DNA from 2 places in the Mesorhizobium sp. M0060 genome. Region 1 is predicted to be linked to the other one. Evidence: predicted binding sites of a transcription regulator. Region 1 holds the regulator's gene; the other holds the start of a gene.
The links. The regulator LexA, encoded in region 1, represses DNA repair genes until DNA is damaged. The targets are predictions, from matches to a motif close to TGTTCNNNNTGTGTTCNG.

Region 1 (3,645 bases):
CTGGTGACGATTGGTCTCATAATTGCCAGCATGGCCACGACCTGGCTGCGGCTCGCGGCACTTCCTTTCGCGCTCGCCGGCTTGCTGACGACTACGCAGACGCGCGCACCCGACGTATTGATCTCGGAGGACGCACGGCTGGTCGCGCTGCCGATCGGCAGCGGTGAACTCGCGGTCAACCGAGCACGCCCGAATGAATTCACCATCGACAACTGGAAACGCGCCCTGACCTCCGAGGCCATCGTCGCGCCGGAAACACCGGGAAAGAACGACCCGCAATTCGACATTGCCGACCCAGCCGATCTGCCAGCGGGCATGCCTTTCATTTGCACGGAGGGCCTCTGCCTTGCCCGCCATCCATCCGGTGCGATTGTCGCGCAAGCCAAGGACCGGGATTCTGCGCGGCCAGCCTGTGCTTTTGCCAGTTTGATCGTCATCGACGACGCCACCACCCATAACCCCTGCTACTACGACCGGCTGGTCCTCGTCGTCACCAAACGGCAACTGGCGCGCGCGGGAAGTGCCGCCGTGTATTTCGATCCACAAGCGGCAACGCGCGCAGAAATCCGCTTCGCGGTCGAAAAATCATACCGGCCCTGGCATATGCAGCGGAAGTTTTCACGCGAGGCCAGAGGCCTGCCGCCATATCGCAAGGCCGACAAGCCTAAGCCGGCACCACACCCAAGGGCGCAACTCAGTAGCGGCGGATCAGCCCGACGAGTTTGCCTTGCACCTTGACCCTGTCTGGCCCGAAGATGCGCGTCTCATAGGCCGGATTAGCGGCTTCCAGGGCGATCGAGGCGCCCTTGCGGCGGAACCGCTTCAGCGTCGCTTCCTCCTCGTCGACCAGAGCCACCACGATCTCACCGGGGCTCGCCGTATCGGCATTGCGGATGATGACCGTGTCGCCGTCGAAAATGCCGGCCTCGATCATCGAATCGCCTTTGACCTCAAGCGCATAATGCTCGCCGCCCATGATCATGTCCGGCGGCACGGAGATCGAATGCGTCTGGTGCTGGATGGCGTCGATCGGCACACCGGCGGCGATGCGGCCCATCACCGGAATCGACACGGCGACGACGACATCGTCGTCATTGCCGGCTGCAGGGACGCGCGACGATGTCGGCTTGCCTTGCCGTCCCAGGCTGCCCTGCCCAGGACCGCCTTGCCCAAGACTGCCCTGGATGACGCTCGGCGAGAACTTGCGTGCCGCATTGAGGCCTGGGGCGATCGAGTCGGGCAGGCGCAGCACCTCCAGGGCACGGGCCCTGTTGGGCAAACGGCGAATGAAGCCGCGCTCCTCCAGCGCCGTTATCAGCCGGTGGATTCCTGATTTGGAAGCCAGGTCGAGCGCTTCCTTCATCTCGTCGAAGGAGGGCGGGATACCGCTTTCCTTAAGCCTTTCGTGGATGAACATCAGCAGTTCGTGTTGTTTGCGTGTCAGCATAGCGACCCCCAACAGAATCAGAAAAACAAACCCAGAACAAACACTATCTGTTCCATTTGTGTTCCGCAACTGTTTAAAGTTTAATGAATGTGTTGACGGTTTGTTCAGCGTAACATCAGCACGTCGCAGGGAGCATCCGCCGCCGCGGCGGGTGCGAACGGTGCGCGAACGATCAGCCCGTTCGCATCGGCCAGCATTTTCAGCATTGAGGAATCCTGAATGCCGAACGGCGTCGCCACCAGCGTGCCGGCGTCGTGCCTGACAACAGCCCGCACATAATCCTGCCTGAGATCATTGGCCGGCATGGCAGCGCCGAGCCGCGCCCGACGTATATCCTGCTGAAAGGCCCGGCCGCCGAGCCGCGCCAGCAGCGGCTTCAGGAAGAGCTGGGTGCAGACCAGGCTTGCCACCGGATTGCCGGGCAGGCCGATGCAGCGGATGTCGCCCAGCCGCCCGAACATCAGCGGCTTGCCGGGCCGCATGGCGATCTTCCAGAAATCGAGGGTCATGCCTTGCCCGGTCAGCACGTCATGGACGAAGTCGTGGTCACCGACCGAGGCACCACCCAGCGTGACGATGACATTCGCGCCGGCCTTCACCGCCTTTGTCACCAGCGCAGCGATCGCCTCCTTGCGGTCCGGCGCGATGCCGAGATCGAGCGCGCGCGCGCCGACCGACTGTGCGGCGGCGGCGACGCCATAGGCGTTTGACGAGATGATCTGGTCGGGGCCAAGCTCGCTGCCCGGCGGCAGCAATTCGTCGCCGGTGGCGATGATGGCGACCAGCGGCCGCTTGACCACGCAGACCTCGGGGTGGTTGGCCGATGCTGCCAGTGACAAGGCCGCCGGATCTAGCAGGCGGCCCTGGCCCAGCAGGACGTCGCCCTTGGCGAAATCAAGCCCGAGGCGGCGGATGTTGCGCCCTTGCACCGTCGGCTCCGTCACTTCGACGCTGCCGCCGCCGAGGTCGCGGACGTTCTCCTGGATGACGATGGTGTCGGCGCCTTCGGGAAGCGGCGCACCGGTAAAGATGCGTACGGCTTGCCCTTGCTGCACCGCCCCGGCAAAGCCGCGTCCGGCTGGCGCCATGCCGATCACCGAAAGCTTTGCTGGTAGGGACGCGATATCGGCGGCCCGCACGGCATAGCCGTCCATGGCGGAGGCATTGAACGGCGGCTGGGTGCGGAGCGCCACAACCGGCTCCGCCAGCACGCGGTCTGCGGCATCCAGCAGTGCGACGCGTTCGCCCGGCAGCGCTGCTGCGCCGTGCAGCAGGCGCTCGAGCGCCTCGGCAACTGGGACCAGCGCCATTATCGGCCCGCCCCGGTGGTCCCATCTCCGGTGACCCCGGTGACCTTGTAGTCGCCGGATTTGCCGCCGGTCTTTTCAACCAGCCTGATGCCGGAGATAACCATGGCACGGTCGACCGCCTTGGCCATGTCATAGATCGTCAGGCAAGCTACCGAGACGGCCGTGAGCGCCTCCATCTCGACTCCGGTCTTGCCGGTAACGCGGGTCAGTGCTGTCACCTTCAGGCCGGGCAGCGCCGCGTCCGGCTCGATATCGACGGATATCTTGGTCAGCAGCAGCGGATGACAGAGCGGGATCAATTCATGCGTCTTCTTGGCCGCCATGATACCGGCGATGCGCGCGGTGCCCAGGACATCGCCCTTCTTGGCATCGCCGGCGAGGATCATGTCCAGCGTCTCGGGCCGCATCGAGACGAAGCCCTCTGCGACTGCCGTGCGCACCGTCTCAGCCTTGTCGCCGACATCGACCATGTTGGCTTCGCCCTGTGCGCCAAGATGGGTGAGGGCGGCCGCCATCCTCAGACCGCCTTAGAGCGACGTGCGTCCGTTTGGACGCACAAAGTACGCTCTAACACTTTGAATCTATGCATCGTGCTCTCCGAAAATCGACTCCGATTTTCGGGCCGATGCATTGGCCGGCGCCTTGCCCGTCAAAAGCAGGCGCGTTGCCGCGGTCACGTCCTGTTGACGCATCAGGCTCTCGCCGACCAGGAAAGTGGCGATGCCGCTCCGCTCCAGCCGGCGGCAATCCTCATGCGAAAAGATACCGCTCTCGCTGACCAGCAGGCGGTCGGCCGGCACCATCGCGGCCAGCCGTTCCGAGGTCTCGAGGCTGGTTTCGAAGGTCCGCAGATTGCGGTTGTTGATACCGATCAGCCGCGACGACAGC
Region 2 (3,645 bases), on a different contig from region 1:
GTCGGCTTGAAGACGAACATGCCGATGCAGAAGGTCGTCGCATAACCGGCAAGGCCGATCAGCACCCACAGATCGGAAAAGCCGACCCAGAAGCCGCACATGATGAGGCCGAAGAGCAACGTCAGCATCGACATCGGCGCGAAGAACCGGTTGCCGAGCTCGCCGGTGGCGCGCATCGCCTGCAGCATGCCTTCGACGTTTCCAGCGCGATCGGCGCGGACCGCAAGCAGCATCAGCGTGAAGCCGCCGCCGACCCAGAGGATCGCCGAGACGATGTGCAGAAATTTAACGACCGAGTACCAGTCCATGGTTCGCTCCTTGAGAAATTTGATGATTGCCGGAGCGCAAGGTTTGCTCCGCCTCGTTGCGAGGAGCGGGCGTTTAGCGCGGCGCCTGTTTCGGAACGATGTCGCGCGGAGGGCGGTTTTGTTTCGGTATGTCGGTCACGATCTGGAGGAACCATTGCGTAAGCGCGTTGCTCCACTTTCCAGCCGGTGGTGCAAACGATCCTTAGCCGGTCGGCTGTGCTGTTCCGGCACAGATGCTGGGCGCTTGATCAAAAAATATGCCCTTCGTTAAGGCTTCGTTAAGCTTTACAGGCGTTTACTATGCCCATCCAGTGATCTGGATTCTTACCGAGTGGTTGGAGCCACTTTGTTTGACGCCTCCCTGTTAAACTCCTGAGAGCCGCCTTATCCGCGGCTCTTTTTTTGTTCGTCGGCAAGGAGCCCTTGGCGTCAAATGGGGCCGTTAACCGTTTGTTAAACATGTGCTTGCCTTCGCTGCCGGCGAAGCGCATTTTCAAGCTTCAGTCGTTTAGGCTGCCGGATGTGACGGCCAAGAGCCAAATCGGCCGGCTGTTAGGCAAGTGCAGGGGCGTAGCAAATGAACGAGCCTTCGAAGGCCGGCGCGAAAACCATCAAACTGGCGGAGCGCCGGGTTTTCTCCCAATCCTTCAAGCCGCTCTATCAGGAAGGCATGGGCCTGGTCGAGCAGGCGGCCGAATATCTCGACGGCAAGGGCCGGGCCGAGGCCAAGAAGCTGTCGAGGCTGGCGGCGACACTTTATGCGGCCGAATCGATGCGGCTGACCACAAGGCTGATGCAGGTCGCCTCGTGGCTGCTTTTGCAGCGGGCGGCGAATTCCGGCGAGATGACCCGCGATCAGGTCGCCTCCGAAAAATCCAAGGTGCGTCTGGACACCGCCTCCGCGCATGAGGAGGCGCCCGGCTGGGCCGAACTGCCGAAGGATTTCATCGACCTCGTCAACCGGTCGCTGCGCCTACAGGCGCTGGTGCGCCGCATGGACGAGGAGATCTATGGCGGCCTCGCCGAGGTGCCGCCGTCGAGCCGTCGCCTCAATCCGGTCTCCGACCAGATCACGCTGCTAAACACGGCTTTCGCCCGCGGCTGACAGGCTGCTTGATAATTCTACTCTGACGGACACCTGGCGCGGTTTTCTGCGCTTACCTGCAGCGCCGCGCGTCCTTTTGGACGCGCAAAGGACGCTGCAGCACTTTGATTACGCATGATCCCGAAAATCGAACCCGATTTTCGGGATCATGCGATGCTCACGGACCCAAATGTCCGCTCCGCTTCGGTTCTCGAAAACCACACCATCTGCCTCGTCAGAGCGAATTCTCAAACAGCCTGTGGGACACAGTGTAAGCCCGTTTCTGGTTTGTTCACATTTTGCTGGCATCGCTGTCCGCTGGGGGTAAAGTTGGCGGATGGGGGAAGCGATTCGCATCATCGGCATCGATCCGGGGCTTAGGCGTACCGGCTGGGGCGTCGTCGAAAGCCTCGGCAATTCGCTGCGCTTCGTCGCTTCCGGCACCGTGCGGTCCGACGACAGAGCGGCGCTGGCGGTGCGTCTTTGCCAATTGCATGACGGGCTCGCCGAGATCCTGCATGCCGCGATGCCGCACGAGGCGGCGGTCGAGCAGACCTTCGTCAACAAGGATGCCGCGGCGACGCTGAAACTCGGCCAGGCACGGGGCATCGCCATGCTGGTGCCGGCGCGCGCCGGCCTTGTCGTTGCCGAATATGCGCCAAACGCCGTCAAGAAGGCGGTGATCGGCGTCGGCCATGGCGACAAGAAGCAGATCCATATGATGGTCAAGGTGCTGATGCCGAAGGCGACTTTCGACACAGACGACGCCGCCGATGCGCTGGCTATCGCCATCTGTCACGCGCATCACCGGCAGAGCATCGCCTACAGGATGGCGGCGCTGGCATGACGGTTCCGGCATGATAGGCAAGCTCAAAGGCACGCTGGACGAGATCGATGAGGATTTCTGCATCGTCGACGTGCATGGCGTCGGCTACGTCGCCTATTGCTCGGCGCGCACGCTTGCCGCGTTGCCGCCGCCCGGCGAGGCGGTGGTGCTGTTCATCGAGACCTATGTGCGCGAAGACATGCTGCGGCTCTATGGGTTCCAGTCGGTGCTGGAGCGCGAGTGGTTCCGGCTGTTGATGAACAATGTGCAGGGCGTCGGCGCCAAGGTGGCGCTGGCAATCCTGTCGACGCTGGCGCCGGCCGACCTCGCCAATGCGATTGCGCTGCGCGATATCGCCATGGTCAGCCGTGCGCCCGGCGTCGGCAAGAAGGTGGCCGAGCGCATCGTTACCGAATTGAAGAACAAGGCGCCGGCCTATGCGGGCACTGCCTCCGGCACCATCGGCCTGAAGCAGGAGCTCGGCGAGGGCGTTGCCTCGGCGCCGATCACCGACGCCGTCTCGGCGCTGGTCAATCTCGGCTATTCGCGCGACACCGCCGCCAATGCGGTGGCGGCAGCGCTGAAGACGGCAGGCGAGGAGGCGGACGCCTCGAAGCTGATCCGCTTCGGCCTGAAGGAGCTGGCACGGTGAGACGTTGCTTGTCCGGTCCCTTGCCATATGCAAGGAAGGCGGCATGAGCCTTTCGCCACGCCTCATTGCTCCCGACAGACGCGGCGAGGACGCCGAGCAGACCTTGCGGCCGCAGACGCTTGGCGACTTTGTCGGCCAGGCGGCGGTGCGGGCCAATCTCAAAGTGTTCATCGAAGCCGCCAAGGGGCGCAGCGAAGCGCTCGACCATGTGCTGTTCGTTGGCCCGCCTGGCCTCGGCAAAACGACGCTGGCGCAGATCATGGCGCGCGAGCTTGGCGTCAATTTCCGCTCGACCTCGGGTCCGGTCATCGCCAAGGCCGGCGATCTGGCGGCGTTGCTCACCAACCTCGAAGACCGCGACGTGCTGTTCATCGACGAGATCCACCGGCTCAACCCGGCGGTCGAGGAAATCCTCTATCCGGCGATGGAAGATTTCCAGCTCGACCTGATCATCGGCGAGGGGCCGGCGGCGCGCTCGGTCAAGATCGACCTGGCCCGCTTCACGCTTGTCGCCGCCACCACCCGGCTCGGCCTTTTGACCAACCCGCTGCGCGACCGGTTCGGCATTCCGGTGCGGCTCAATTTCTACTCGGTCGAGGAACTCGAGCAGATCGTGCGGCGCGGCGCCCGCATCCTTGCCATGCCGCTCGGCGACGACGGTGCCTTGGAGATCGCCCGGCGGGCGCGCGGCACGCCGCGCATCGCCGGCCGGCTGTTGCGCCGGGTGCGCGACTTCGCCAGCGTTGCCGGCGACGGCCATGTCGACCGCAAGATC

Region 2: the regulator LexA is predicted to act here: its motif matches at 1,671-1,688, upstream of ruvC (crossover junction endodeoxyribonuclease RuvC).

Annotation. Positions count from the first base shown of each region.
Region 1 is NZ_JAMYUP010000004.1:129,923-133,567, forward strand. Features, by position in the region: gene NKJ94_RS06140 (ComEC/Rec2 family competence protein) at 1-738, shown strand, start outside; gene lexA (transcriptional repressor LexA) at 695-1,447, opposite strand; gene NKJ94_RS06150 (molybdopterin molybdotransferase MoeA) at 1,552-2,757, opposite strand; gene moaC (cyclic pyranopterin monophosphate synthase MoaC) at 2,757-3,272, opposite strand; gene trpC (indole-3-glycerol phosphate synthase TrpC) at 3,339-3,645, opposite strand, start outside.
Region 2 is NZ_JAMYUP010000002.1:107,392-111,036, reverse strand. Features, by position in the region: gene NKJ94_RS02800 (DUF2269 family protein) at 1-308, opposite strand, end outside; gene rcdA (protease adaptor protein RcdA) at 886-1,413, shown strand; gene ruvC (crossover junction endodeoxyribonuclease RuvC) at 1,730-2,239, shown strand; gene ruvA (Holliday junction branch migration protein RuvA) at 2,250-2,870, shown strand; gene ruvB (Holliday junction branch migration DNA helicase RuvB) at 2,914-3,645, shown strand, end outside.